2 regions of the Brevibacillus sp. M2.1A genome follow, and region 1 is predicted to be linked to the other one. Evidence: riboswitches for the same ligand, from Rfam matches in the RefSeq annotation. Region 1 holds a riboswitch; the other holds the start of a gene.

Evidence for each region. Region 1 has a riboswitch for FMN ahead of ribD (bifunctional diaminohydroxyphosphoribosylaminopyrimidine deaminase/5-amino-6-(5-phosphoribosylamino)uracil reductase RibD). Riboswitches for the same ligand answer to the same signal wherever they lie in the genome.
Region 2: linked by a shared signal. The riboswitch ahead of HP567_RS08280 (ECF transporter S component) and the one ahead of ribD (bifunctional diaminohydroxyphosphoribosylaminopyrimidine deaminase/5-amino-6-(5-phosphoribosylamino)uracil reductase RibD) in region 1 are both predicted to bind FMN.

Annotation. Positions count from the first base shown of each region.
Region 1 is NZ_JABSUY020000001.1:5,596,677-5,612,289, forward strand. It holds gene HP567_RS26685 (spore germination protein) at 1-1,095, opposite strand, end outside; gene ribH (6,7-dimethyl-8-ribityllumazine synthase) at 1,222-1,686, opposite strand; gene HP567_RS26695 (bifunctional 3,4-dihydroxy-2-butanone-4-phosphate synthase/GTP cyclohydrolase II) at 1,703-2,902, opposite strand; gene HP567_RS26700 (riboflavin synthase) at 2,919-3,575, opposite strand; gene ribD (bifunctional diaminohydroxyphosphoribosylaminopyrimidine deaminase/5-amino-6-(5-phosphoribosylamino)uracil reductase RibD) at 3,595-4,701, opposite strand; FMN riboswitch at 4,834-4,978, opposite strand; FMN riboswitch at 5,091-5,238, opposite strand; gene HP567_RS26710 (HAD family hydrolase) at 5,307-5,975, opposite strand; gene HP567_RS26715 (c-type cytochrome) at 6,099-7,031, opposite strand; gene HP567_RS26720 (sigma-54-dependent transcriptional regulator) at 7,214-8,593, opposite strand; gene HP567_RS26725 (ATP-binding protein) at 8,601-10,787, opposite strand; gene HP567_RS26730 (ABC transporter substrate-binding protein) at 10,784-11,779, opposite strand; partial or broken gene HP567_RS26735 (aldo/keto reductase) at 12,007-12,138, shown strand; gene yunB (sporulation protein YunB) at 12,277-13,002, opposite strand; gene HP567_RS26745 (MFS transporter) at 13,070-14,224, opposite strand; gene HP567_RS26750 (cysteine dioxygenase) at 14,627-15,112, shown strand; gene HP567_RS26755 (globin-coupled sensor protein) at 15,114-15,613, opposite strand, start outside.
Region 2 is NZ_JABSUY020000001.1:1,675,493-1,691,105, reverse strand. It holds gene bcp (thioredoxin-dependent thiol peroxidase) at 1-286, opposite strand, end outside; gene HP567_RS08295 (winged helix-turn-helix domain-containing protein) at 443-1,060, shown strand; gene HP567_RS08290 (HAD family hydrolase) at 1,124-1,762, shown strand; gene proS (proline--tRNA ligase) at 1,815-3,281, opposite strand; gene HP567_RS08280 (ECF transporter S component) at 3,596-4,207, opposite strand; FMN riboswitch at 4,440-4,594, opposite strand; gene HP567_RS08275 (ABC transporter permease) at 4,998-5,795, opposite strand; gene HP567_RS08270 (ABC transporter permease) at 5,799-6,593, opposite strand; gene HP567_RS08265 (ABC transporter ATP-binding protein) at 6,586-7,596, opposite strand; gene HP567_RS08260 (protein phosphatase 2C domain-containing protein) at 7,686-8,528, opposite strand; gene HP567_RS08255 (glutamate-1-semialdehyde 2,1-aminomutase) at 8,694-9,980, shown strand; gene HP567_RS08250 (hypothetical protein) at 10,060-10,200, shown strand; gene HP567_RS08245 (zinc metallopeptidase) at 10,424-11,104, shown strand; gene HP567_RS08240 (pyrroline-5-carboxylate reductase family protein) at 11,201-12,016, shown strand; gene HP567_RS08235 (NAD(P)-dependent oxidoreductase) at 12,040-12,891, shown strand; gene HP567_RS08230 (MoaF-related domain-containing protein) at 13,043-13,411, shown strand; gene HP567_RS08225 (methyl-accepting chemotaxis protein) at 13,408-14,028, opposite strand; partial or broken gene HP567_RS08220 (tripartite tricarboxylate transporter TctB family protein) at 14,073-14,201, opposite strand; gene HP567_RS08215 (Bug family tripartite tricarboxylate transporter substrate binding protein) at 14,286-15,320, opposite strand; gene HP567_RS08210 (2-methylaconitate cis-trans isomerase PrpF family protein) at 15,448-15,613, opposite strand, start outside.

The DNA.
Region 1 (15,613 bases):
AGTCGGCATGCGTATCCCTGCTTCTCTCAAAATCTCGATGACGAGCTCAATAATGAGCACCTCGATCACTGGCGGAAAAGGCACCCGACTGCGCGATTCAGACAAAATCGTCAGCAAAGCGGGTGGAAGCATTTCCGGATGATACGTCAAGACAGAGACATAGCTGGAGGTAAGCATGATGGTGATAAATAAACCGAAAAAGCGAATCATCCGCAGCAAGCTCGCCGTTGACCATCGATTGTAAAAGTCTTCGGGGCTGCTAAACATCTCCAGAAAGGAAGTCGGACAGATAGCAGCATCCGGACTGCCATTCAGCATGATCACGATTCTGCCGTCCAATAAGGCTGCTGTTGCATTGTCAGGCCGACCCGTCAAGCCAAATTGCGGGAACGGAGAGTACGGCTTGTCCTCCAGCATTTGCTTTAAGACAGGCATCCCGACAAATCCAGGGTAAATGACATTGTCGAGCCGTTTTTTCACGCGCTCCACATTTTCTGCGCTCGCGATGTTGTCCAGATAAATCACAGCTACCTTGTTGTGCGCCTCGGTGCCAATCGAGTAGCTCGATACTTTCAGATGAGGCGTAGCCATTCTTCTCCGAAGCAAGGACAAATTGATCTCCAGCATTTCAACAAAGGAATCTTGCGGTCCAAGGACGGTCGCCTCCGTCTCGGATTTCGTAATGGAACGATGCGCGACCTGAAATGTATTCACATGCAGAATGAGATCCCTTTCCAGGAAAAACAAGATGGTATGACCGCGTAGCAAGTTACTCATCAACGTCTCCATATCGTCAAGAAGACATTCCTGTGAGAAAGGGAGCACCTGCATCGGGTCTTTCCCGTCGGAACGCTGCAACGGAAGAAAGACATTCTCATAAATCTGGGACACATCCACCAGCGTATCGAGAAAAAAAACGTGTACCTCTTCGTCATTCATCTTCAATGACAAGCTGCTGAGGTCATCCACGTTTTGCATGCACTGTTTTACCATTTCAGGTGTAATTTGTTCGCTTCGCCGCGCTTGTACCGAACTGATGCGCCGCTTTGTTTGTATGGCCTCTACCTGCGCTCTCCACCAATCAGTCGGCTTCACGTTAGATCCCCCTTTTTTTCAGGAAAATCTTTCTTACTTTGACCTACCCGTGGTGATTTTATCCAAAAAAATAGAAAACGGGAGCCAAAGCCCCCGTTGAACTATCTCGCTACCCATATGAAATGATTAGGCGAACTGCTTAGATAAGTTAGCCATTTCGATCGCTGCCGTTGCGGCTTCCCAGCCTTTGTTGCCTGCTTTGGTTCCTGCTCGCTCGATGGCTTGCTCGATATTGTCTGTCGTCAAAACACCAAAAATAACGGGTACCCCAGTGGATAAAGATAGGGACGCGACTCCTTTTGCGGTCTCATTGCAGACATAATCGAAGTGTGGAGTGGAGCCACGAATGACAGCTCCCAATGTAACAACTGCATCATAGCGACCGGATTCCGCCATTTTTTTGGCGATCAACGGAATTTCAAATGCCCCCGGAACCCATGCCACGTCTACCTGCTCCTCTTCTACGCCATGACGCTTCAAGGCATCAAGGGCCCCTCCGACCAGCTTGCTTACGATCAATTCATTAAAACGTCCTGCCACAATCCCTACACGCAAACCTGTTCCAACCAAATGTCCTTCGAATGTTCTCATCGCTTATTCCCTCTCCTTATCTGTGCAGATGAAGCAGGTGGCCCAGCTTCTCTTGTTTTGTTGTCAGGTACTGTTTATTGTGCAGATGCTCCGGCATTTGAATCGGCACCCGTTCTTCTACTGTCAAACCGTAGCCAGTAAGCCCACGGATTTTTCGTGGGTTATTGGTCAAAAGCCGCATGCGTTGCACACCTAAATCCCGCAAAATTTGCGCACCAATACCGTAATCTCGCAGATCAGCGGCGAATCCTAGCTTTTCATTGGCCTCAACCGTATCCAAGCCTTCCTCCTGCAGCTTGTAGGCACGGAGCTTATTAATCAAGCCAATGCCTCTGCCCTCCTGGCGCATGTACAATAAAATGCCGCGTCCGTTCGCTTCGATCTGTTCCAATGCAGCGTGCAGCTGTGGACCGCAGTCGCAGCGGTATGACCCGAAAATATCGCCTGTCAAGCACTCCGAGTGCACGCGAACGAGAATGGGCTCATCCGGTCCGATCTCTCCCTTAATGAGAGCCACATGCTCTTTGCCATCCAGCTCGTTCGTATAGGCCGCTATTCGAAAATCACCGTAGGCGGTCGGAAGCTGCACTTCGATTTCCTTTTTCACCATGGATTCCGTCCGCATCCGATACGCTATCAGGTCTGCAATCGTAATCAGCTTGAGCTCAAAGCGGCGTGCAATCTCTACCAATTCCGGCAGACGTGCCATGGAGCCATCCTCGTTCATAATTTCGCAAATGACTCCCGCTGGAATGCCCCCCGCCAAGCGAGCCAAATCAACTGCCGCCTCCGTGTGACCCGCTCTGCGCAATACACCGCCAGACTTCGCGATTAACGGAAAAATATGTCCCGGTCTGCGGAAATCTTCTGCGGTCTTCTGCTCATTGAGCATCGCCAAGACCGTTTGAGAGCGCTCGTGAGCGGATATCCCTGTGTGTGTGCTCCCTTCATCGATAGACACGGTAAAAGCCGTTCCTTGCTTGTCTGTATTGGCATTCACCATCGGAGCCAGCTGCAAGCGAGTTGCGTGCTCTTCTGTCACCGGCACGCACACGAGTCCCCTGCCGTGCGTGACCATGAAGTTGATCATTTCAGGCGTAGCCGCTTCGGCCATGCAGACAAAATCTCCTTCGTTTTCCCGATCCTCATCATCTACCACGATGACTGCCTTGCCCTGACGCAAATCTTCCAATGCTTCTTCTATGCGATGAAACATACTTTCTCCCTCCTACTCACGCGAAGCCATTTTCCTGCAAAAAGGCTAGACTGAGCCCGCCAGATTTTTCTGTACCGCCATGGTTTTGATAACCTAACAAGCGCTCCACATATTTGCCGATGACATCCGTTTCGAGATTCACCAAGTCCCCAGGTCGTCTGTCTGCAAGACTTGTATTCGCCAGCGTATGCGGAATGATCGAAACCGTAAAACCGTTATCGTTTACGTCCACCACGGTGAGACTGATGCCATCTATGCAAATCGATCCACGGGCAATGACGTACTTCAACAGCTGCGGTTTGGCCTCAATCCGGAACACAACTGCATTCGCATTCACCTCTCGTGAAGCAACTATTCCGGTCCCGTCTACATGTCCGGAGACGATATGCCCGCCGAATCGATCCCCCAGCCGCATCGCCCTTTCCAAATTCACTCGCTGTCCACTGCGTAATTGGCGCAAGCTCGTCTTATTCATTGTCTCTGGCATCACATCGACGCAAAACTGACGATTGGTATAAGAAGTAACCGTAAGGCAAATGCCATTGACCGAGATACTGTCGCCGAGCTTCACCCCTTCAAGTACCTGCTGTGCGCGGATGACCAGTCGGCTCGCCTGTTCGTTCCCTTGAATCGATTCCATCACGCCCACTTCTTCGACCAGTCCCGTGAACATGCTCTCTCCTCCTCACCTGCTACGTCTGATCCTCCCATTGTGGGTACCCGCTAATCTGTACATCGCCTTTCCCAATCGGAGTTATCATGACATTTGTCAGCTGCACTGCTTCTCCCATCGTTGCAAAGCCTTGACCACCGAACGGCGAGGGCGCACCGCTTCCTCCGATCAGCTTTAGCGCGATATGGCTCACGACCTTCTGAATCGCTCTCGCCTGCAAAAAGGAGCCGTTTACTTCCTGTCCGCCTTCCACAAGCAACGAGGTAATCCCCAGCTCCCCCAACGTATCCAGCACCTTTTCCACGCGAATTGGCCCTACCATTGTGATGACCTTAACTCCTCTTGCTGCAAGCAGCTCCTGCTTTTCCCTTGGGGCTGCATCTGTCGTAAAGATCCATGTCTTCGCATCTGTATTCTGAACGACACGGGCATCCAGCGGCGTACGTAATTGGCTGTCCAAAATCACGCGAACTGGCTGGCTCCCAAAACACTGCTCTCCCTTGCGCGCCGTCAACAGTGGGTCATCAGCGAGAATCGTCCCAACTCCAACCAGGATTGCATCATGCTGCCTGCGAAGTTCATGCACCTCTGCCCGAGCCTCTGCACCAGTAATCCACTGACTGTGTCCCGTGACCGAAGCAATTTTTCCGTCCAATGTACTGGCCGTCTTTACCGTCACAAATGGACGTCTGGTTTGGATGTAATGGAAAAAGACTTCATTGAGCGCCTTCGCTTCCTCTTCTCTCACGCCCACCGCCACTTCTACTCCTGCTGCCCGCAGCATCTCGATGCCTCGTCCCGCCACCAATGGATTCGGATCGAGCGTAGCTACAACCACACGACGTACATCAGCTGCGATCAACGCTTCTGCACACGGCGGTGTTTTCCCATAGTGACTGCAAGGCTCCAGCGTCACATATACGGTCGCACCTTGCGCTTTTTCCCCAGCCATCCGCAGTGCGTGCACCTCAGCATGGGGCTCTCCTGCCCGCAGATGCGCTCCCATTCCGACGATGGTTCCCTCTTTCACAATCACAGCTCCGACCATGGGATTCGGACTGGTTTGGCCTCGTGCTGATCGTGCCAGCTCCAGCGCCAGATCCATGTACTTGCTGTCCTGTTCCATACCGCACTCCTTTCTGTTCCATCATTCCAGCCAAGCACAACGCAAAAAGCCCTTGAAACCTCACAGCGTTTCAGGGCATAGGGAAAGAAGCCTTACCTCATCTGTTTTTTGAAAAAACAAATGAAGAAAGCAAAAAATCTTCTTCCATCCGGACTGTACCGTCGGCTCTGGACTTTCACCAGATCAGTCGCTGCAAGCGTGGTCAGCGAGTCGCGGGCTCAGACGTACGTACGCCATTACCGCCGGTCAGGAATTTCACCTTGCCCTGAAGATTGTCGCTATGAAGTTTTATGAAAAATAAAAACGCCCATGAATATTATGCTCAGGGCGTTCAGAAAGAAGCCTCGCTTCTACCGTTTTTTGAAAAAAACAGCGAAACAGGCCGTTCCAAATACCTTCTCCCATCCGGACTGTACCGTCGGCCTTGGATTTGCACCAAGTCAGTCGCTATCAACTGCTTCGATAGCGAGTCGCGGGCTCAGACGTGCGTTCGTCATTACCGCCGGTCGGGAATTGCACCCTACCCTGAAGGCTGGTATTCAGTTAGGCAAAGTATAGCATATTTTTCGCTATTGTCTGTAATCATTTATTGGAGAAGTGCACTTTTACTCTTGCTCGCACATTTCGAGGACCGTCAGGAGTTCTTTCAAATCATTGATGTACGCTCTTGGCACAACACCATTTCGCTCCATGTCCAACTCATTCCCTTGATAGGCAATAAAAGCAACTTGTCCATCACAGGCCGCCTTGCCATCGATCCACGAATCCCCGATCATCGTCCAGGCCGAAACAGGCCAATCTGGCTTTCGGCTGCGAATATAGTGAACGCCAGAGGGAGATGGCTTCAATGTCGTCATCTGCTCGCGGGCGACGATTTCAGCGAAGTAGGAGGCGATTCCCGTCTCGTTCAAAGCCTCCATTGCAGCAGCATACGCGTTGTTGGTCAGGATATACAACTGGTAGCGGTTCTTCAACTCCTCCAGCACTTCTACCGCGTGTTGCTCCAGAACGGCACCATGCATCCCTTCCTTCTCGATCGTGGTTACTGCATCCCACATCGCTTGCTCCAACTCTGACGTCATCTGCTCCGCTTTTCGCCCGATCTCAATGAGCTGTGATGCGGTATGCTTTTCCCATTCAAATGTTGGGGAAACGATCCCATTGTCCACCCATAGCTGAAATATGGCCCGCTTCATCTCGGTAAAATCGATCCTGGATTGCAACAAGGTGTTGTCCATATCGAAAATAATGCCTTTTTGAAAGGTTCTGCTCATTTTGTGCCTCCATTTTTGACAATAGTCGTGAATGATCCTTCCATTTTATCAAAAAAAGGACTATCCCTCCGTCATTTTATAACTTTTGGGACAGCCCCCTTTTTGGGGTTCGATATTGAGTTCCTATTGCTTCTTCTTGGCGCTATCTACTTCATACGGCACATCCTTTGGAACTCCTCCGGCTGGCCAGTCTTGTGCCTTTTTGGCAAAGTCCGGACGTGGCTTGGACAAAATATAGGCAGCTAGGTCCGCTGCTTCTTGATCGGTTAACGAGCCTTGCTTGATGCCACCCATTTCCCCTAAAGGCATATTACGCTGAATGTAGCCAGCCGCTTTGGAAATTCGAGCCATGCCTGCACCAATATTGAAGGAGTTATCCCCCCATAGTGCTGGGCCAGAGTTTGGACCTGTACCTGAACCATCAGCAGCATGACATTGTAAACACGATTTTTGGAAGAGGGCTTCTCCATTTGCCACATTCGGTTGAGGTACGGTCTTCATATCATTTTTCTCTATCCACGGGCGCTCTTTAATTCCTACTGGTACATCTGTTGAGATATATGTCAGATAGGCAACCATCGCTCTCATTTCGTCGCTGTTGTAAGGCAATGGCTTTCCGTTCATGCTTCGTTGAAAGCAACCATTGATCCGATCTTCAATAGTAATCACTTTTCCAGACCTTGGAATGTACTGGGGATAGACTGCGGTGACACCCGTTAATGGGGAGGTCGCATCCATTCCTGCATTACCGTGACAGCTGGAGCAGGAAAGCTTATTTCCTGTGTATTCAGGGATCACTGTGCTCGTTTCATTCATTAACTTATGTCCATACTTAATCGATTCTCCCAATGGCCCTTCTGGTACCTTGTCCATACTAGGCGGGGTGTAAGAATCTAAATTGATTGCTCCCGTTGCCCCACTCGCTGTTTTATCTTTGGCCTCATTCGCTGTTGAGGTGGGTTGAGCGGACTGCTGTGTAGCGCAGCCTGCAAAGACCAGCATCGCCACTACAACCATAGACAGCTTCTTCCAGCCTGTCTTCTCTTTTTTGAACATAGGTCTCACTCCTCCATGTTGATCGTGCATTCACACCATGAGAGTAGCAAGAGGCGTGCCAAACCATAGAAGCAGGAAAACGAACGACTTGGCGCTTCCAAACAGCAAGAAAAAGAAAAGACCATGCCAAAATGTCATGGTCAGTACGCGACAAAATGTCACGGTCAGTACGCGACAAAATGTCACGGTCGCAGCTCGTACTCTTCGATTTTTCGGTACAGATTACGCACGCTGATCCCCAGCTTCTCAGCTGTCTTGGTCTTGTTCCATTGCAGAACGTCCAGCACATGCTTGATATGTTCTCGCTCTACGTGTTTCAGTAAAAACGCCTCTTCCTCCCCCGATTCTGCAGAGAAAAGGAGCTTTCGATCTGACGGGTTGTGATGCACTGGCTGTTCATGAGGAAAGAGATCCTTGTCGTCAATCTCCTCTCCTTTTGCCAAAACGACAGCGCGTTCGATCATATGAGCCAACTCCCGAACATTCCCCGGAAATGAGTAGGCCAAAAGAGCTGCCTGGGCTTTCACAGAAAGCGGTTTGACTGGATACTTACGCTTCAGTCGATTCAAAAAGAAAGCCGACAATGGCAAAATGTCCTCTCTTCTCTGGGCGAGGGGTGGAATCGTTAAATCCATGACATGCAGCCGGAAATAGAGATCGGACCGAAACGTTCCTTCTTCCACTTTCTTCTCCAGATCGGCATTGGTAGCAGCAATGATCCGAACATCCACCTTGTGCAAAATCGGGCTCCCTATTCGGCGAAATTCACCCGTTTCCAGAAAACGGAGCAGCTTGACCTGCAAAGGAAAAGGCAAATCCCCTACTTCATCCAAAAAGAGCGTCCCCACGTGAGCAATCTCTACCAGTCCCTTTTTTTGGGCAGTTGCGCCTGTAAAAGCTCCCTTTTCGTGTCCGAACAGTTCACTTTCCAGCATCGTTTCTGGTATCGCCCCCAAATTGATCGGTACGAATGCCTCTGCTGCTCGCTCACTACATTCATAGATGAGTCTCGCAATGACATCCTTCCCTGTCCCACTTTCCCCTTTCAAGAGAACGAGAAAATCCGTACTGGCTACTCGCTTGGCAGTTGCTAAGACCTCTTTTAGCTTCGGGCTTTCCGCAACGATTTGAAACGTCGTTTTCCCATTTGTCGACAGCGCTTCTCTCAACTGTTGGTTTTCCTCGGTCAACTGCTGTTTTTCTATGGCCTTGGAAATCAATACCTCCAATTCATTGAGGTTGTAAGGTTTTGTCAAATAATCATAAGCACCGCGTTTCATCGCTTCGATAGCTGTTTCGATGGTTCCGTGTCCCGTTACAACAATAATTTGAATGGCAGGAGAGGCTTCCTTGCACCATTGCAGAAAGGCGAGACCGTCCATCCCGGGCATTTTCAAATCAAGCAGAATCACATGAATCGTTTCGCTGGTTACTAGCTGCTGCGCGCTGATTCCGTCAGGTGCTTCCAGCGTGGTATATCCCTTTCTCTTTAATCGACTGGTTAATAGATGGCGGAAATCTGCTTCGTCATCAACAATGAGTATCCGAGTGTCAGTGTGCATCTTTTGTTCATTCCCCCTTTGCCGACGGCAGGATGACCGTAACAGTCGTGCCTATGTTTGGCGTACTTTCGATCTCGATTTCTCCGCCTAAATTCGTCACAATCCCATAGCAGACCGATAACCCGAGACCAGTCCCTTTTCCAGGAGGCTTGGTTGTATAAAAAGGCTCCAAAACATGCGGCAAATCTGCTGCAGGTATACCGCATCCATCATCTTTGATATACAGACGGAGCCGATCATTCGATGGAGAATCAGTTGCTATCTCAATATTTCCCCGCTCCTGGGTCGCGTACAGTGCATTGGTTAACAGATTGAGCAAGATCTGCTGAAGTTGTCCAGGGGTAGCGAGAAGAAACGGAGCAGAGGCCGACAGAGACTGGTTTACCGTTACCTGTTTGACACGTATTTCATGGGATAAAAGAATGAGAATGTCTGTTAGGACTTGATGAATATCTACTTGTTCTACGGTAACGGGTGATTTTCCCGAAAAGTGCAGCAACCGGGTCGTGATTTCCTTGCAGCGGTTAATTTGTTTGTCCATCGTGTCCAAGTATTGGGTAAGCTCTCCTGTGTCCTGTAAATCTCGAATATCCTCTTCCACGAGACGGTCCCGCAAGTCTTGTCCATACAACGACAGAATGCCTAATGGATTATTGATTTCATGGGCGATGCCCGATGCCAAGAGTCCAATAGCAGCGAGCTTGTCTGCTTGTGCGATTGCGGCTTCCAGCTCTCGTTTCTCCGTGATGTCTTCGATGACCTCCAGAAAAGCCGACGATTCTTTCTCCGGATGCAGAGGGAAAACCTGATGTCGATAAGAACGGACACGTCCATCCTGATCGACTCTGGAGGAAATAAGGTCAGTCTGATTTTGGTTTACCATTTGTCGTGTTCGGAGCATGCAGCCACTGCATGAGCTGAAATGCTGACCAATCGTCTGATGGCAGTCCTTCCCCAGGAGATTTGCCGTATCCTGAAACCACGCCGACGCTGTTTGATTAATCCAGCGAATACGAAAACATTCATCTACGAGAATCAGTCCCATCCCCATGCCACTGACGACGAGATCAAGCCGTTTCTTTTCTTCCAGAAGTTGATTGGTCTTCGTCTCCAGACTCTGTGCCATTTCATTGCAGGACGCTGCCAGCCTGCCAATTTCATCTGAGGTCGTCACTGGTATTCGTACGGATAAATCGCCACCTGCGATTTTTTGCACAGCGGATTCGATCTTTTCCATTAATCGGCTAAATGAGACAGAAAACACAATGCTAATCCCCAACACGATAAGTGCGATGAATAAGGTCGTGAAGAGCAGAGATTGTTCCAATTTTGAAAAGGCAGCAAACGCCGTTTGGCTTGACTGTTCCAGCATAATGACCCAATGGGTGACGGAAGAACGCATGGCATAGTTGACCATGACATCTTCATTGGAAGCCTGATACGTACGGATAACAGGCTTGTCAGTTCGATCTGGTAGTGTCCAGGAGGGAGGAACCGCTTGTTCATAATAGGTCAAGGAGCCATCAGAAGGCTTGCCCAACATAAACGGATCTGCAAACCTATCGCTTTTCCCATCCGTGACGAACAAATAGGCCTCGTTTTCATATCGAGCTCGCAGTGTGACCTGTTCGAGCAACTGTTTTACATTGAGCTTTGCGTACATGCCGCCTTTTACACCGTTGGCAGATAAGTGAGGGATCGCGACCGTTACCAGCAGCTTCCCTTCCGCTGATCGGACAATGCTTCCGATGTATGGTTTTCCCGACTGGATGGTCGGAAGAAGCTGGTTGTCTTGCTCACTGACTGTATCCACTCTTTGGTGTTTCCAGCGATTCAGCAAAAACTGCGGCCCTCCATCCTGATGAAAAAGCGCGACCTCCTCCATGTAAGGGGAGGTTTTTAATAACGTATTCAACAAAAAATAAGCATCATCATCGCTAGGGCGCTCTTTGAGAAAACGCTGCTGAACCACCTGCATGGATTGGGTCGTATGTAAAAAAAGCATATCCAACTGCGCCAATGTGTTTTCCACGTAGATCTGATTGGCTCTGTCTACCTCTTCTCGAACCTTATCTTTACTCGTTTGCAAATTGATATAACCAAGAATCAGAAAAGGGATGATGGACATGCAAAGCCCAAACAGGAGCATCTTTGTCTTTAGTCGATTGATGCGCGGTAGTCTGCTCCTCCTCATTTGTTCTTCACTCCATACCATTCTTGTGCCAATGACCACTGTTGATCGGTTACGGTAATAGGCAGCTTGGACAGGGAAGCAGCATTGACAACCAGCCGCACGTCATCCGGCCATTCGATTGACAGATCGGTTGGAGGGACTCCATCCAACACCCGAGCCACCATATGAGCAGCCTGCATGCCTTGTGCATGAAAAGAAACGCCGTAAGCGGCAAACAAGCCAGCCTTCACCTGCTCGGGGTATGCGCCCATGACAAACAATTGCTTCTCGATCAAAAGAGGCAAGCAATCAGTAATCGCGTCTTCCAGAACATAGCTAGGTAAAGGAAGCATGGCGTCGTATTCTCCTGGTGAGAGCCTACTGAGCAATTGCTCCAAATCTCTTGGGGAAGCAACCTGCTCCACCTGCAAGCGAACACCAAGCAAGGAAGCGGCTGACCCTGCTTCTACGATTGCCCGCTCTGTCGTAGGAGCATGAGAATCGGCAATGATCAGAATCCGCTTGGCATCAGGCAACAAACGAGTTGTCAGCTCCAACCTTTTCCCAATCACATCCATTTGGCCATTGCTGATTCCACACGTAACTGTCCCCTCTGTCTCAACAAGCGGTAGCTCGACCAGTGAGGCGACACCGATAAAAACAATGGGAACCGTCGTTGTCTCCTGTTGAATCAAAAAGGTCTCGTGCGCCCCTGTCGTGACGACTACATCAGGCTTTTTGGAAATCAAGTCCTGGACAAGGGAGCGCTCCTCTTCAAGGGTTTGAGCCGCATTCAAATAGACAGGTGCATACTGAACACGTACTCCTTCACCTAGACCCAGCGATTGCAATCCCGCCTTCAATCCCACTACTTTATCTTTTCGATCCTCATTGGCAATCACAATTCCTATCGTATATAGCTCGACGTCCTGTTTTTGCTGACTACTGGACCAATCGAGCAAAGTTCCTGCCACTAACAGGATGAGAAAGAGGATTTTCCTTTGTTTTTTCATAGGTATCACATCCAACTCTCATCATAGCGGCAAATGATGGCAGAGAATGTGAATATTTAACAAACCTTGGTCAATGAATACGGACTTCCCTAAATAATATGTTTTTCCTATTAACGGTGATAGTTATATATGTTTTCCATATTTAATTATACTTGTTAAAATCAGCTTACATTTGGAAGGAGGAAGGACCTCATGGAATATCGGAGTCGAGAGCAGAGTCGATTTGGGGTGAGACTTTAAAGGGGATTCGTCGTGAAAGGATTGAGTTGTGCACGAAGGTTTTTCATCCGACTGGTACCGGAAAAAATGATCGGGGTCTTTCCCGCAAACACATCAGGGAAGCCTGCCACGCTTCCCTTTGCCAAGTTCTTCCCCAAGACTTTGAATTTGTTGTGTCAACGCAGTTTTTTCAAGTCCATGCTTACGCTATTCCTTCTTTCCTAAGCCTTATAAAAAAAAGCGACAGCTACGCGCTGCCGCTTTTTCCTATTCAGCGATTACGGAGTGCCGTCCGGTGTTTCCCCAGGAATCCGCGGCACATCCGGCTTGCCTTCCGGGTTGTTATACAAATACGTCGGTACATCGCCAATGATCAAGGAGTGGGTGATCGGGATTTTCGTCGTGACCGTCTGCTCCTCAGTTGCAAAAGGGATCACGATGCGCAGATCGACCTCCACAAAAATATATACTGTCGCCAGCACCATATTGATGCCTGCTTCCTTCAGCTCTGTCTCCAGCTTGGTTTTGACCGAGCCGATGGGCACGAAAGTCACCGGCAAATTCGGCCCCATTGATGCCAAAAAGGAGTTCCCGGTAGCCAAACCAAGCGGAATCGTGCGGTCTACTTTTTCTTGCTCGAACTCTTGGAGCTTGTTCTGGACTCTCGCTGTTGTTTCACCCACGATTCTTGCATATTCCTTGAAGTTGAACTGATACGCCTGAATCTGTCCCTCGTTGTTCTTCTCGATTTTGACAATCTGATTAAAGTCGACGCCCTGCTGCGAAATCCGCTTGGTTACGGCATCGGTTATCGCTTCTTTCGCCAATTGCTCGGCTTTTTGCGTCGCCAGGATCAAGAGAGTAGGCTCCAACCGATTTTGCAAAAACACAAGGGTCTGTATCGTCAAAACAAAAAAGATAACCAACGCGATCAAAAACGCTTTCGTACGTGAAAGCGGGTTTCTCCAACGCCGACGGGGTCGAAATACGGCCAATCCCGACACCTCCCAACTGGTACATCCTATGGTTAGGAGGTGGAAAAAAGACTACGTGTATCGAGAGCCCGGATTTCTATTTTTTTGAAAGAAAAACAAGATACAAGCCAAATCCGATCAACCCTGCGACAAGCATCAATTGGGCAAAGACCAGCATTCCGAATAAAGTGAAGGCACCCGCCAAGAATGGAGCCATAAGAAAACCAGCGAAATACCCGCTTCGACTCAAGAGCCCCTGCACCCCCATCACCTTGCCGCGCAGCTCGTTTTGGGCTTGTTGCAAAAGGGTGCTCTCATATACCTGTGCTGCCCCGGAAAAAAGACCAGCAAATACCAGAAGCATAAGCACAGACACAGCATGGTTTGCCGCGAATGCCCCTACAATCCCTACGGAAAAAACAGCATAAGCGATGAGCATCCCATTCACGAGCTTTACCCGCAAACGAGCTGCCACGTATGAGCCAATCAAGCCTCCGATACTCATCGCCGTCCACATCAATCCGTGCAGGGTAGCGTCACTACCGTGCAATTGATCCGCCAAAAAAGGCAACCCGTAATTATACGCAGACGTACTGAGCGATACGAGAAAGGCTAACAAGCTAATCGTCAATAGCACAGGCGTTTCCCGCAAGTAACGAAGGGTGACACGAAAGCTGCTTGCTGCTTTTGACGTAGCTAGCGCATTGTCCCCCTTCTCCTCCCACCGAAGTCCCGTCAGAATCCATGCTGAGAAAAGAAAGCTGGCGGCATCCAAAGTGATCACAATGGTATACCCATAGTGATCTGTCAGCCATCCTCCCAGCATGAAGCCCATGATGCCTACCAAAGACTCCAGCCTGACCTTTAATCCATTGATCTGAACCAGTTGCTCACTCCCAAATATTTGTGGCAAGGATGCCTGAAAGCTAATATGAAACAGCGTATACAGCATTCCGTTGAGAAAGGCCGCAGCGATTAATACATACGGTGTCGGATAAAAGGCGATAGCCAAAATAGCAAGACCGGCTCCCATGTCGCTTGCGATCATAGTGCGCCTTCTGTCCATTCGATCAGCCAACATGCCTGCCAGGGGACTAAACAGCATCCCCCCTAGTTGTCTTGCAACGAAAAAAGCGGTCATCCAATAAGCACTATGTTCAAATGTAAAAATCAACGCGCTACACGCGATCAAATTCATCCGTGATCCCAAGGATGACAACGCATTGACATACAAATACCATTTTATATTCATCTGCATCCAAACCTCCCGATCATGACAGGTGGTTTGAATCAACGCCCCCCTCTAGTGGGTGCGTACACTGATTATGGCAGTTGACATGCGCATGCCTCCTCTTAAATGAAAATCAGAAAAAAGCTCATGTTCTCGAAACATTTCGATGGGGGACGTTTCCCCAAATCGTCCTGTACGGCACTTGTTGCCGTACCTTCATAATAGTTGGTGGGTGCGCTGATTGTCGATAGCACAAAAAAGGACGCTTTTTCTCCAAAAGCGCCCTAAACTCAAGTAATCCTGTTGATTTACAATGTAAGAATAATGGTAAATAATTTCCTTTTGGACAAGCTCATGCTATCACTACTCTTGAAATTTGATCATATGGTGTAGGGAGTATGACTTTCGTTTGGGAGGTTATTTATGAATCTGGAACGTTTGGAACAAGCATTTGGCTCCCTCGTTTCTCCTACTCCTGCCCAGCTTAGACACGCTCTCGTCTCCCTCTCTCCTTGCATGGAACAACTTGGTCCATACATCCCGGAGCCGCTAAACCTACCCTATGGACGCAAAGTATTATTCTCCACGCCACATGTAGAAGTTGTCTTGATCCATCTGCCGACAAATCAGGAATCCATCCCGCATAATCACGGTGATTCTTTTGGTTGGGAATTGGTAGTCTCAGGTACGCTAACGAATATGCTTTATGTCCAGACGAATAATGAAAATGAAGTTCAACGAGCACAAACAACTCATGTCAGCACAGGTGAATACTATTTTGTAGAGCCTGGGGAAATTCATGCCATTCGCAACAATGGACAAAGTCCGGTTATTTCCGTGAACGTTTACAGTCCACCATTGCGTAATTGCCGCCAATATTGTCCCTTTGAACCACCATCGCAATACTGATTTACAGGTTTTCTGTTATTTCCGACAGCTCATCCGCAGAGCTGGCTACCTGTGCCACCGCTTGGTTCATATCTTCCATGACTTTGAAGAAGTTTTCCAGCTCCCGCTGAATCCGTGAGCTCTGTTCTTTACTGTCTGAGACAGCGCTCATGATTCCTTCAAAAAAGGCATTCGTCTCGTTTACTACCGCCGTGCTCGATTGGACTAGCGCCTGAATTTCTACCACGACAGATGAGAGGACTACTGTCTGTTGGTTCGTCTTCTCAATCAGCTCACGCACACCGAATACGGACTTTTTGGTCTGTTCTGCCAGCTTGCGTACCTCATCGGCTACGACGGCAAATCCGCGTCCCTGTTCGCCAGCACGTGCTGCTTCAATCGCGGCATTTAAAGCCAAGAGATTTGTCTGCTCAGCAATCGCCGTCACGACCTCTACAATCCCTTGGATTTTTTCGGCGTTTTCCTCCATCGCGTTCATTTCTTCCGAGATTTGCTTGACGC
Region 2 (15,613 bases), 3.9 Mb from region 1:
GGTGATCAGGATCTGACAGAAGCGGAAAAGGCAATTCGTGCTTCGCGATAAATTTATCATGCGATTTCACAGAATCCGGACTGATTCCGAGAACAACTGTATTCAGCTCGGCAAAGCCTGAATGGAAGTCACGGAAGTCGCATGCTTCTGTGGTACATGTTGGCGTTTGGTCCTTCGGATAAAAATAAAGCACTACATTTTGACCATGAAATTGGGAAAGTGAGAGGGTCTGATTATTGCTCGCCTGCAAAGTAAATGCAGGTGCAGCTTGTCCTACTGCCGTCAAACTTTTCCCTCCTCTCGATAATATCCTGTTTTCGCTGGTCCCATTTTACCACAATCTAGTAGTCACTTCATCCGCATACAAGTTGCGCTTTGATTCAGAAAAGGATAGAATTAAAAAAAATAAAATTTTGCCTAGTCAGTTGGATGGTGAATTCGCATGAAAGAGTTTTTTGAAGTAACAGATCCAGAAGCGCTAAAATCGCTTGCTATAGCGGAACGGGTTAAAATTTTGGAACTCTTTGAAGATTTGGAGCCCAGAACGGCCAAACAAATCGCTACAGAACTAGGCGAAAATGCAGCACGGCTACATTACCATGTGAAAGAGCTCGTGCGTGTTGGACTGCTCGAGCAAGTGGATACCCGGGTAAAAGGCTCCATTGTGGAGAAATATTATGAGCCTGTTGCCAAGGTCATTCAGGTCAAGCTTCAATTGATGATTGAAGAAAACGCTCAACAATTAAGTGATGTCATGTTTACTCCGTTTCGTACTACGGAAAAGGACCTCATGCGAACGCTCAATCGCTTCGTCGCAAGCGACCAGGATGTTCGGAAGGAATACAAAAATACGTTCGCTTTTAATTTGACTGAATTTTATTTGAGTCAAGAAGAACGTAATCAATTTGTGGAAGACATCTCTGAGCTGTTGCAAAAGTACAAAGGGTTCAAAAAGGAATCTGGCCGTCGAAAATTCAAGTTTTTCGACATCTTGTTCCCATTGACTCCGGCTGATCCAACAGATGATTCAGATGATCCTTTTGATGATTCGGATGAGTAAGTCACCAAGAAAACCATCAGATACGATGGTTTTCTTTCATTTTCTAATCAAAGGAGGACTCCAATGCGGACGATCTTGTTTGATTTCGACGGCACAGTTGCCGATACCCTCCCCTTGATCTTCACCGCTTTTCGCTCCACCTTTCAGCAGTTTTTACAAGAGCATTATACGGACGAGCAGATTGTAGCTCTCTTTGGCCCCACAGAGACAGGCATCTTGCAAAGCAAGCTTCCCCCACATGCGCATGACAACGCCTTCGCACATTTTTATCGTGTATACACAGATGAACACTCCCGCGTACAAAATCCGGAAAATATCCGAATGATGCTCGACGAACTTCACGCAGCCGATATCCAAATGGGAATCGTAACAGGAAAAGGACGAAAAAGCGCTGACATCTCCCTTCGCGAATGGGGATTAGATTCGTATTTTTCCGTCGTGATTACAGGGGATGAGGTCACACATCCAAAGCCTCATCCAGAAGGTATTTTTACTGCTATGAAACAGCTAGGCGCAACTCCTGCGGAAACCATTTTCGTAGGTGACAGTGATGCTGATGTTTTGGCTGGTCGTGCCGCTGGTTTGCGAACAGTCGGTGTGGATTGGCTTTTGGTTACACAAAAGTCGGGAAAATTCGATCCCGAGCCTGACTACCACTTTACGGATGTGCAAGCTTTTACCGATTGGATTCTCGGACGCTAGTTGAAAAAAGGGTGTGCCCCTGCCGCAAAAGCGTGGACACACCCTTTTTTGATTAATACGCCCGTCCGAACCAGACACTATGCTGTGACTCTTTGCCGCAGCAAAGGCAGACTTTCTTTTGTACAGGAGGCTCAAACGGGATGTTGCGAGAGGTGAACTTGGTTTCTTCCTTGATCTTCGATTCACAAGCGTCATCCCCACACCAGCCAGCTAACACCCATCCGCTCGTTTTGTTTTCGCTCTCGTTTTTGGCAATATGAGCGGATAGCTGCTCCAGTGTGTCGATCCCCAGATGTGAGTTTTCATCACGGAATGCTAGTGCTTTTTGGAACATATTTTGCTGAATCTCTTCCAACAGTTGAACAACGGTCTGCGCGATACCTTCAAGTGAAACCGTCACCTTCTCCCCTGTATCGCGTCGAGCCAAAATCACTTGACCATTTTCCACGTCACGTGGGCCGAGCTCCAGACGCAGAGGAACCCCGCGCATTTCCCACTCATTGAACTTCCAGCCTGGTGTTTCTTCGCGAAGATCAGCACGGACACGCACTCCTGCGGCCTTGATTTCGTCAAAGAGCGGATCAAACGCCTCCATGACTTTCTCGCGCAGCTTCATCGGACCGACCGGGATCATAATCACCTGCGTCGGAGCCATGCGAGGCGGCAACACGAGACCGCGGTCATCGCCATGCACCATGATCATCGAACCAATCAGTCTCGTAGAGGTGCCCCATGATGTGGTGTGAACGTACTTGAACTGATTGTCGCGATCCAAAAACTTGATTTCAAAGCCGCGCGCGAATTTATCGCCCAAATAGTGCGAGGTACCCGCCTGCACTGCTTTTCCATCCTTCATCATCGCTTCAATGGAATACGTGTCAACAGCACCCGCAAAGCGTTCACTTGGTGTTTTTTGTCCCTTCCAAACCGGAATGGCCAGCTCCTGCTCAACGACCTCTCGGTAAATCTCCAGCATTTGCATCGTTTCCTGACGAGCTTCCTCCTCTGTCGCATGTGCCGTGTGGCCTTCTTGCCAGAGAAATTCCGATGTCCGCAAGAACGGCATTGTCCGCTTCTCCCAGCGAAACACGTTTGCCCACTGATTGATTAATACAGGCAGGTCCCGATAGCTCTGAATCCATTGGCTGTACATATGCCCGATGATCGTCTCGGAGGTTGGACGTAGTGCGAGCTTTTCCTCTAGCGGCTCGCCCCCAGCCTCTGTTACCCAAGGCAGCTCTGGATTGAAGCCCTCGATATGCTCTTTTTCTTTTTGAAAGAAGGACTCGGGGATCAGCATCGGGAAATAGGCATTGCGATGCCCTGTCTCCTTGAAGCGCTTATTCATCGCCTCTTGAATTCGCTCCCATAGCTCAAAGCCATCCGGCTTGAAAACGATGCAGCCGCGCACCGGTGTGTAGTCCATCAAATCCGCCTTTTTGATGGCATCGATGTACCAACGCGAAAAATCCTCCGATTGCGGTGTAATTTCTTTTACAAACGCTTTGTCCTCTTTCATCCGTCTACGCTCCTTTTTGTTCTTACGTAAAATGCAAAAAATCCCCCATCCCAAAAAGGGACGGAGGATTAACTTCCGCGGTACCACCCTGATTGACCATAGCAATACGCCATAGTCCTCTCGATAACCCGATAACGGTGGGCATCCGGCTAAGCTCTTCACCAGCGGCTTCAGGATGGGATGCAGTTATCCTTTACGTATCAGCCTTCCAGACTAGGGCCGACTCTCTGTAACGTGGGAATAGCTGCGGGTCCTTTCATAGCCTTTTGAAACTTTCTATTAAGTTAACATATTAGCGAGTCATGTCGTGGTTGTCAATTGTTGGTACGCGCAGCGATTCTGGAGCCGAGCTTCACGTAGATCGGATACGCGACCACTGAAATCATAACACCTTTGAAGAGATTGAACGGCACGATTCCGTACAGAACCAATGACCAGATGCTTGTCGCGTTGAACATAGTCAAGAGCTGTTCAATCGGCATTTGATAAAGCACAGCGTACGCAGGCAACAGCACATATGCATTTGCCACAGCCATGACGATCGTCATCAAAACCGTCCCCAGAGCGAGACCAGTCAGGAAGCCTTTTTTGCCTTGGCCCAGACGCTGCATGTAGACAGCCGCAAAAATAAAGCTTGATCCTGCTACGACGTTTGCGAGTTCACCGATCAAAAGGCCATCTGTATTTTTGAAGAGCATGTGCAGTGTATTTTTCAGTACCTCGATAATAATGCCAGCTACAGGTCCGTACATGAGTCCCCCGATCAATGCCGGGAGTGTGCTGAAGTCGAGCTTCAAAAAGCTTGGCATCAGTGGTACGGGAACCTCGAGATACTGCAGAATAAATGCAACGGCCGCCAGCATGGGAATCGTCACCAGCTTTTGGGTTGCACGTGTGCGCGAAGAATGCAGCGCTGTTTCTTTCATGTTTACCATCTCCTCATTTTTCTACTCCTTCTTGAGGAATGGCAACAGTCGTTGTATGCTCACACGTCTTGTTACACAAACAGAATAAACCCTGTGGCTATGTTCCACAGGGCATTTGCAAGCGTATGACAAAACCATGCGCAAATAAAAGGTACAAGAAACAAGAGGGCTGGCCTCTACGTTCTCATCCCGTTTGCACAGGTAAACAAGCACGTGTGATAAACGTACTGTCGTCATCCTTCTCCCATCCAGACTGTACTGTCGGCTCTGGAATCACACCAGATCCTGCACTCCGTCGCAACTTTACGCTCGGGAGGCTCGCGGGCTTAACATGCGTAAAGCATGATCACCGCCGGTCGGGAATTTCACCCTGCCCCGAAGGAATGTGTAGTTGTATACAGCATATTATACTGCTGTTTTTTGATTTGACAATAGAGGAAACTGCCAAAGCGACACTTCTTATTTATTTTTCCGATGTGTTTAGTGCGAATAGCGAATAAAAAAGACACTTGCTAACTAGAGAGCACATTATGCTATCATTCGCTTGTACAATAGAATCGGCTCCTCAAGGGTGGTCGCGGCTCATCCCCATAGAAAGCGGGTGAGATCGGCTTGGTAGTTACCTTGACCAAAAAGAAATAGACCGCCCTTGAGTTGACAGCTCTGCGGTCTATTTCACAACATAGTATTGATCCGCACCCCTTTGCGGGAAGCGCCTATTGTACCGACCGTTCCGGTTGCAGCCGGGATGGTCTTTTTTTACCTCACAACGACTTCGGATTATAAATAATCAAGAACCCGCTCCCCGATACTTCGTGACTCCCCAGTTCCAGACCAACAGCCCAATCCCGAAGAAAATAACAGCCACTACCGGCGTCATTGCCGCATATGTGTACCAGACTTCCTTGCGCAAAAAGTAAGCCGCCGGATAAACACCTACGAAAGCAAACGGCAGCACGTAGGTGAGCACAAAGCGAATAGCCTTGTTGTACACGTCTACCGGATAGCGCCCATATTGCTGGATGTTGTAGATCATCGGAGCAATCCCTGTCCGCGAGTCGGAAAAGAAGCTAACCGCGGCAATCGCGGTATACACGCCACCGTAAATCAGTGCCCCGCTGATCGAGAGCCCGATAAAGATGAACACGTCGTACCAGTAAAACGACAAATCGAGTTGAATGGCAGCATACCCCATGATGATGATCCCGGTTATGACGCCAAAAATGCGGTCTGGCGCAATCGACTCGAGGCACACCTGCGCCAGATTGTGGATCGGTCTCGTCAGGATGCGATCCATCTCGCCCCGGATGATGTACCGTTCGTTGAAGTCCCAAAAACCGAAGAACATCGAGAATAACGCGTATGGAACCAAAAAGAACCCATAGATAAAGATAATCTCGTCACGCGTCCAATCCCCCATCAGCGGAACATGGGTGAACACAACAACAATAAAGACAAGATTGATCAACTCAGAAACCAGATTGGACACAAAATCCCCGAGAAAATCTGTTCGGTAGGCAAGTCTCGTCTTGAAGTACTGGCTCAGGTAGTCGGCAAAAATACTGAAAATATGTCTCATGTCTTGCATGCTCTACCCTCCTTGCACAACCAGCTTGTTGCGGGCAAGACGCCACATCACCAAGATGGGAACCAGTATGACAAACATCCAAACCACCTGAAAACCGATCAATTCCCAGGAGCGTTCCGTTGTAATCGCACCTGTGAAGATCAAGCTCGGATAGTAGTTGACCGCCTGAAATGGAAGATACCCCATTACCGTTTGCGCCCAACCGGGGAAAAAGCTGATCGGCAGCACGAGACCAGACAACAGATCCACCACGACCCGCTTGGCTCGCATCATGCCATCGTTTCGGAACAGGAAGAAAGTAAGCAAGCCTGTCACCAGATTGATTTGTGTATTGATCAAAAACGCACACATCAAGCTGATCAAATACAGTCCCCACCCAGTTGCTGTCGCAGGGAAGCTGAACGGAATGATCAGACTGATAAGGAAAATGCCTGGACCCGCGAAAAAGAGAAAACGAAAGATCCCTTCCCCAAAAGCCTGCGCCGTTTTCACGGACAAGTAATTATAAGGGCGTATCATTTCAATCGCGACCTTGCCTTCTCGGACGTCCTGGGCTATTTCCGTATCGATGTTGTTAAAATAAAACGCCCGCGACATCCAAGCAATCGCAACGTAGGAAGTCATCTGTTCCACCGTAAGCCCGCCCAGCTGCTGTTGACCTCCGTAGATCGCTCCCCATAAAAAGTAGTACGCACCGATGTTGATCGCGTAGATAATGATCCCGCTGTAATAGTTCACACGATAGGCAAGCATCGTCAAAAACCTCATGCGGATGAGTTCCATATAAAGCTTACGCATGGCTTCTTACCTCTTGGTCTGAGGAATAAATGTTGCGAACGATATCCTCTGTGCTCGTCTCCTCGATTTTCACATCGCTGACTTCAAAGGAGGACATGACCGTCGACAACACAAAGGGCAACATTTCTTGACTTCGCGCTACTTTTACACTGAGGGTAAAGTCATTGATTTGCTCGATCTCACAAGGCATCTCGCCCAATGCCTGACGAAGAGCATCTGCTGAAGTGCGCTTTTTCATTTGAAAGGACACTTCTGTGCCATTGCCCCATTTTTCCTTGAGGTCATTCAGTAAACCATCGAAGATCAGCTTTCCTTTGTCCATGACAAGCACCCGTTTACAGAGTGCTTCGATGTCTGACACATCGTGAGTCGTCAACAAGATCGTCATATTTTCCGTCTCGTTCAGATTGCGGAGAAACTCACGGATTTTTTGTTTAACGAGGACATCGAGTCCAACTGTCGGTTCATCGAGAAACAGCAGGCGTGGCTTATGAATCAACGAAGCAGCCACTTCACAGCGCATCCGCTGTCCGAGACTCAGCTTGCGCACTGGCTGACTGACGAACGGAGAAATTTCCAGCTCTTCAATCAAACGCTCCAGCCATTTTTCTCCTTCTACTTCGTCAACCTTATAAACACTTTTCAACAGGCGGAAGGACTCTAGCGGAGATAGGTCCCACCAAAGCTGAGAGCGTTGCCCGAAAACAACTCCGATGGATCGAACGTACTCTTCCCGCTGCTTGAAAGGCACATAGCCGTTGATGACGATTTCGCCATCGCTCGGGGTTAAGATACCCGTCAGCATCTTGATCGTGGTCGATTTTCCGGCACCATTTTCCCCAATCAGCGCGAACATTTCCCCTTCCCCTACTGTAAAGGAAAGGTCATCCACCGCTTTTACTGTCTTGTACTCTCGACTGAACAAATCACGAAAAGCACCACCAAGGCCCGGTCTGGACTGATGAATGCGGAAATCCTTTTGTAAATGATTTACCTGAATCATGGAAAACCGTCCTTTTTTCTTCGCTTAAATACCATTTGTAGTGTATATGAGCCAATCGAATTGTGCAAAAGGCAAACTGCACCAAACTGTTATTGAAGATAAAGAATCATGCCCGTTTTGTCGTCTGACTTTTTAAAACGGATATAGTGGAGGCATTCGGGATCATTGTTTTCCAGAGTGATGAGCTCGTCTGTATAACGTTGCAGCCCTTTATGTACAATCGGCAGCACCGTTTCTTCCCACTTTGGCTGTGCTCCACCTATAGTTCTCGGCATGAAAAGACCATCCGTTACCAGCACCAATGCCTTCACGCCAACTCGATTCATGCGTCCATACTCGATAAAATCCCGACAGGCAACATCACCATTCAACACGCCGTAGCCTCCTGGTCCATTCGCCTGATAGCGGTTATGGATCAGGATGTCCATACATCGTTCGTACAGCTCTGTTCGGGTACACGATCCTTCGTTGATTCCTTCTTCCCACTTCGCCAAGGCGGCCTGTTCCAAATGGCTGACTTGCGTGTGCGTCAGGGGTCTTACCATCTCATCATCATAAACGGCAAATATCATGCAATCACCCAACTGCGCATACTCGATATGGGCATCTCCTACACGAACGACTGCACAGGCCGCTCCCCACAATGCTTCCTTTTTCTCAAGATTGATGCCACTTTGCCGCATCTGCTCCTGAAGGGTTTCGTTTATCGTCCCCAAATAATTGTGCAAAGCTGCATCCTCCGGCATTGCTTCCAACTGCTTTTTTACAAGGTCAGCCGCGATAGCTCCTCCTGTCTGCCCTGCTTCGTTCTCATACGGGATCAGCGACGTAGTGCCATCGATGACCGCATACACATGTTTGACCTGCTGAATCACATAGGCGTCCTCATTGCTTTTGCCGCTTCCTTTCATGGAGATGCACTCAAGTTTCATGATGACCCCGCCTTTACCCTTGGAGTGATTTGCTTGAAAATTGTATCATTTTTCCTTTCCTTCATCTATAGCTCTCCGTTCATATCCACTTGTTGAACAGCTGTGGTAAGATAATGAAGGACTTTTTCCAAAAGAGGTAGTTCCAAAAGAAAAGAGGGAATATGCATGAAACGTGAACGATCCGCGCAACTGCACGAGCAAGCACTCGACGTCATTCTAGGCGGGGTAAACAGCCCTTCCCGCTCTTTCAAGGCCGTAGGCGGGGGAGCACCCGTAACGATGGAACGTGCCCAGGGCGCGTATTTCTGGGACGTGGACGGCAATCGATATATTGACTATTTAGCAGCATATGGCCCCATCATTACTGGCCATGCACATCCACATGTGACCAAAGCGATTTGCGAAGCGGCTGCCAATGGAACCCTGTACGGTACGCCTACTCCATGGGAAATTACCTTTGCAAACATGATCCGTGAAGCAATCCCTTCGATGGAGCGCATTCGCTTCAACAATTCCGGTACAGAAGCAGTCATGACCTGCATTCGTGTAGCACGTGCCTATACCGGACGTGTCAAAATCATCAAATTTGCAGGCTGCTACCACGGCCACTCTGATTTGGTGCTCGTTGCTGCCGGCTCGGGGCCATCTACTCTGGGGATTCCAGACAGTGCAGGTATTCCGCAAAGCATTGCCAGCGAAGTCATTACCGTACCTTTTAATAATATCGAAGCATTCGCAGAAGCTATGAGCAAATGGGGAAGCGAAACGGCTTGCGTCCTCGTTGAGCCGATTGTCGGCAACTTCGGTATCGTGGCACCTGAGCCTGGCTTCCTGGAAGAGGTTAACCGCATTACGCACGAAGCTGGCGCCCTTATCGTCTACGATGAAGTGATCACGGCCTTCCGCTTCTGCTATGGCGGCGCACAAAACCTCCTCGGAGTCGAGCCTGATCTGACTGCATTGGGCAAAATTATCGGTGGCGGTCTGCCAATCGGCGCTTATGGCGGTCGTCGGGAAATCATGGAGCAAGTCGCCCCACTCGGCCCTGCGTATCAAGCAGGAACAATGGCTGGTAATCCTGCTTCTATCCGTGCGGGTATTGCCTGCCTGGAAGTATTGAAGCAGCCGGGCGTGTACGATGAATTCGAACGACTTGGCGCTATGCTGGCGAACGGAATCATCGAAGCGGCAAACAAACACGGCGTGACCATTCAGCTCAATCGTGTAAAAGGGGCATTGGCTGTTTACTTTACGGACGAGCCTGTTCATGATTACGATGCAGCTCAGAAAGCGAATGGAGAAATTTTTGCCCGCTTCTTCCAGCTGATGCTGAATGAAGGTGTATGCCTGGCTCCATCTAAATATGAAGCTTGGTTCGTGACGACAGCTCATACAGAAGAAGACATCCAATACACCATCGCGGCTGTAGACCGCGCCTTTTCTCAGCTGTAAACCATTCCCACGTCCTTTCGTATCCGTCCGAGGAAATAATAAACCTGTTCGCGATTATGTTTTCGAGGAGGATATCCCGGTGTCCAAAGGTGAAAAATCATATCCGCAGGCTCCTGAAAAGACGTTGGATTCCAAAATGAGCAGTAAGATGCTCGAAGTGAAGGGCTTTCAAAACCCGCGAAAAACCGAGCATCATAAAACTCAAAATCACGACAGATGAGCATCAAAACAGACACATTCCCAATCATACTGACGAGGAATGTGTCTGTTTTTTCGCATGCGGCAACATTGTCAATATTGGTCAGAGATTGTACAATAAAATAGTGAAACTGTCATAGGACTTATTCGTATACATGAATATGGGACAGAATGAAGTAGTAAGGTTACATGTATGGCTTAGCAACATTTCGTTTTCATAGATTACAATGAGGAGTGAGTGTGGAATGTTTTTCCATCCTATGGATTTCCTGATTCTGATTGCATTCGGACTGTCGCTCTGGGCACAGTTCCGTGTGAAAGGAACTTTTAACAAATTCGCCGAAGTTCCTACCTCCTCCGGTCTTACCGGTGCAGAGGCAGCCCGTCGCATGCTCGATGCGAACGGCTTGACGAACGTTCCTGTTCAACATATCCCAGGTACATTGACTGACCACTACGACCCGACTGACCGTGTCGTACGCCTGTCTGATCCCGTATACTTCGGCAACTCGATTGCCTCTCTGTCCGTTGCTTGTCACGAGGTAGGCCATGCGATTCAGCACAAGGTCTCGTACCCGATGCTGGTAGCACGCCATCGCATTTTCCCGGTAGTCAACCTGGTGTCTGGTGTGGCGCCATTGCTGCTGTTGGCTGGTTTCTTCTTCAAAATGGCTGGACTCCTGCTCATCGGGATTATCTTCTTCTCCGGAGCAGTTGCCTTCCAGCTCGTCACACTACCTGTCGAGTTTAACGCAAGCAGCCGCGCGAAAGAACTGATGCTCAAAATGGGCTTCATCCGGAATGAAGAAGAACGTGGCGCAAGCAAAGTACTGGGCGCAGCCGCTCTGACGTACGTAGCTGCCGCTCTGATCTCTGTTCTGGAGTTGGCGAAATACATCATGATTTTCCGAAGCTCTGACGACTAATCCGTTAAACGAAACGGCAAAGGTACAGCTCTCTCATATGGGAGGCTGTACCTTTTTTCATGAGGCTACGTTACAATAAGGCAGGGGGTTTTGCATATGCGAATTGGAATCATTGGATTAGGCAGTATGGGACAAATGCTGGTGAAATCACTCTGTAAAAGCGGTGTGGTCCAGCCCGAGCAAATAACCGTCTTCAATCGAACAAGAGAAAAGGCTGAAAATCTGCAAGCATCACATGGTATTCTCATAGCCAAAAGTGCGCAAGAGGTGTGCGATCAGGCAAAGCTGGTCTTTCTCTGCACAAAGCCACTGGATATCCTGCCTGTACTGCGTGAGCTGTCTATCCCCAAAAGTGTACATATCGTTTCTGTAGCAGCAGGTGTTAGCATCGATGATTTGGAAACCGTCCATACAGGTGCCGTAAGCAAGGTAATTCCTACAGTCACTTCGCAAGAGCTGCATGGTGTGTCTCTGTTTACATGCAGCAGTCGAACAAGTGCAGAGGATCGCAATGAGCTTCTCGCTCTCCTGTCTTCCATTAGTCAATCACAGGAAGTATCCGAGGTCGAGATCGAAACAGCGACGATTCTCACCAGCAGCGCACCAGGACTGATCGCAGGGATTCTTGATTCCTTCGCGCAGGCAGCCGTTCGCAAAACACCGGAGCTTGACTTGGATACTGCAAGAAGCATGCTGGTGGAAACGATGCTGGGAACCGCTCTTTTGCTCAAAAACGAACAGCTTAGCTTCGACCAGCTGATCGAGCGTGTTGCTACCAAAGGTGGCATTACCGAGGAAGGCTTGCGTGTGCTTGACAAGACGCTTCCTTCAGGGTTTGACGAGTTGTTTGCCATGACAGAATCCAAGCACGCTGCTTTGAAGATACTTGTTCAACAACAAATAAAAGCATAAATCGCGGATAGGAGAACAACACGATGATCATCGGTTGGATTGGTTTGGGTAACATGGGTATACCAATGGCTAGCAATCTGCTGGCTGCAGGCTACGACGTACGTGTCTGGAATCGTACGCCGGGAAAAGCTGCACCATTGGTGGCATTGGGTGCGAAAAAGACTGCGACTTTGTCTGAGCTCGTGGCAGAAAGCGATGTACTTTTTACCATGGTTAGTGATGATGATGCTGTAAAAGCAATCTATACAGGCTCAGATGGCCTCTTGCGTCTTCCTGTGCAAGGAAAGCTGGCGGTGGACATGAGCACTATTTCTCCGGATACTTCCCGTTTTCTTGCTGACCAGGCCAAACAAGCTGGGCTGCGCTTTCTCGATGCGCCTGTCTCTGGCAGTGTAGGACCTGCAAAAGAAGGGAAGCTCGTCATCATGGTAGGTGGCGAGAAGGCGGATTATGAGGTAGTCAAGCCGATGCTGGACAAGCTAGGCAAAGCAGCCTTTTATTTGGGCCCAAACGGTGCTGGCACGTCTGCCAAGCTGGCGATCAATCTGTTGCTTGGCATTACGGTACAAGGTGTCTCAGAGACATTGCTGTTCGCACGCTCTCTCGGCATTGGCACAGAACAGATGCTGGACATCATTTCCGAGAGCGCCGTGGGAACCCCGTTAATTCGCGGAAAAGCAGCCTCGATTCTCGCTGACGACTATCCGGCTGCCTTTGCCCTGAAGCATATGGCCAAGGACCTTCGATTAGCGCATGAAGCAGGCGTTTCTACACCATTGGCGGAATCCGTCAATGCCACCTATCGCCATGCACTGGAATCAGGACTGGGAGAGCTCGATTTGATGGCGATCCTGCGTCACCTTGGCGGAAAATAAGCATTGTGCCTTGACTGACCCAATATAAGTGAAACAGCGGCTACCTAAGACCTGAAAAAGAAAGTCTTGGAATGGCCGCTGTTTTTTGTCATTCCACGCAGAGCATACGCCTATGTTTGACATATATTGCTTACAAAAGGAGGAGTAGGCTATGCATCATCCCAATTTTCCGTATATACAATACAGTCATCGACTCCCAGTATACGCTGGTAAGACCTTTCGCTATGATTATGATGATGGCAATATATTTATCATCGATTTCTTTGACGCTACTCACCGGCATGATGTCGGGATTGCTGGGATGCATAAAGGATTCAATGGTTACTATACATTCAACTACGTGGAGATAGCCCCTTGCGTATACTTTATGTATTGGCTGGAAGAAGTCTATACGGTCAGCCAAGTTGCTGATTTTCATAAGATGCTGGTCTATACCCATTATACCTATGATGCACAGGGTGTTCGAATAAGTCTGTTCCATTCTGGTACCATAACCGAACTAGACAGCTCCACCTCCTAATGCTTCACCAACGCTTCAAACTGTCGGATCATTTTATCCAGTTCTGTCACAGATTGCGTCAGCCTGTCCATATCGCCCAGCGTCGTTTCGGCAACAGCGCGCACTTCCTCTGAGCCAGCCGATGTTTCCTCGGAAAGAGCCGTTACTTCTAAAACGGCATCGACCATTTGCCTAGACAGCTTGGCCTGTTCATCCATCCGCTGTTTAATATCGTCAATGGAGGCAACGGTCTGTTGTACCCGCTCCACGGAATCTCCTAACGTTTCGCCAGTCTGCCCGACGATTCGGACGCCCTCCTCAATCACTCCATGCCCTTCCTCTGAACGCTTCATGAACTGGTAGATTTGCGACTGGATGTTATCAATAATCCCTTGAATGTCTTGCGTCGAATCGGCTGTCTGCTGAGCCAGCTTGCGAATTTCATCAGCTACCACCGCAAATCCCCTGCCCGCTTCACCCGCTCTCGCTGCTTCGATCGCTGCATTTAACGACAATAGTTTCGTTTGGTTGGAAATCGACGAAATCATGGTAGAGATTTGCCCGATTCGCTCTGATTGGCCATGCAACTCAGTCATAGACTCCATGCTCTGGTTCATCAGATTTTGAACCATATTCATTTTGGCTGACGCCTGTAATACAGCTTCCTTGCCTTCCTGAAAAGCATCGGAAAAATATTCGGCCCGACATTGCTTCCGTAAGCACTTTGGCTAATAGTTTGGCTCTGGTAGACAACTCCGGCACCCAACGCAAGGAAAGCCAGACTGGCATAGCGATCAAATGTTTTACTCATGGCTGTTCTCCCTCCCTGTTGAAAATCTGTTGCGAGGCGAGTGAAAGAGAGAAGAGGTCTTGCCCCTTCCCTCTGTGTCCCGCTTTATTTATGAATCCCGATCGCCTTCAACAGTTCCTCGATCTGTTTATCCTGCTCGTCCAGGAATGCTTTGAAATCCTTCGAGTTCTTGTAATCGCCCTCTACGCCATCCGCCTTCAACAATTGCTTCCATTCTTCTTTTTCACTCAATGCCTTGAAGGTTTTATCCCAGTATGCGACCTCGGCTTCTCCCATCTCTTTTGGACCCAATACGCCACGCCAGATCGTAAATTCCGCATCCAGACCAAGTTCCTTCATAGTCGGCACGTCGCTCAAAATACCGCCAAGACGCTCAGGCGAAGTCACGGCCAACACGCGGATTTTTTTCGCTTCCAAATAAGGCAGTACCAGCGATACAGGCTTGGCAGCAGCTTGTGCATGGTTGCCGAGCAGCGCGGTGATCGATTCTCCACCACCCTCATACGCGACATACTTGACCCTTTTCGGATCAAGACCGTACTTGTAGATCGGAAGCATTGCAATCACATGGTCCATGCTGCCCGGTGAGGAACCGCCAGCGATTGTCACCTGTGTAGGGTCTGCCTTGATGTCATCCAAGAGAGACTTGAGATCCTTGTACTTGGAATCAGCAGGCACGGAGATCGCGCCGTAATCTCGCGTTAACTGCGCCAGCGGAGTTGTATCTTTGTAGCCGTATGGACTATTTCCCTCTTTTTTGTGGTTGTTCAAAAGCACTGGCGGTGAATTCACCAGCAGCTTGTACGGGTTTTTGGTTTCTTTGGTGGCATATTCCGCCATGTAGACGCTGCCTCCCCCGCCAGGTCTATTTTCGACCAGGACGGTTTTTGTTACCAATTTCGTGTCAGCCAAACCTTTTGCCAGAAGTCTTGCCGTTTTATCCAAACCACCGCCTGCCCCGTTGGGAGCAACGAGCGTGATCGCTTTTTCCGGATAGTTGGATGCAGCTGCGGTCGCTTGACCTTTTCCAGTCTCCTTGGTCCCGCCACAAGCAGCCAAACTGACCGTCAGTGCTGTAGACAAAACAGCCAACATCCATTTTTTCGTTCTTCTTTGCATGACAATTCCTCCTACTGTTTCGTTTAGTAAAACGCTTACATTATTCTGTGAGTGGCAAAGCCCGTAATGGGTATTTCGCCACTGCACAGACTTTCTTCATTTCCTTAAATAAAGGCAGAATAATCAGTTATTTATTACGTAAGACGGATACGGGCACATGTGCATAGCCCTCCATCAGCCTACGGGCTGTTCTTCCATTGGCTGCCCGACTCACAATCCAGTTAGTTCCATGCTGTTCCACTGTAGACTCTACATAGATCACTCCTGACGGATGCCCAATGCGAATTCCTTTG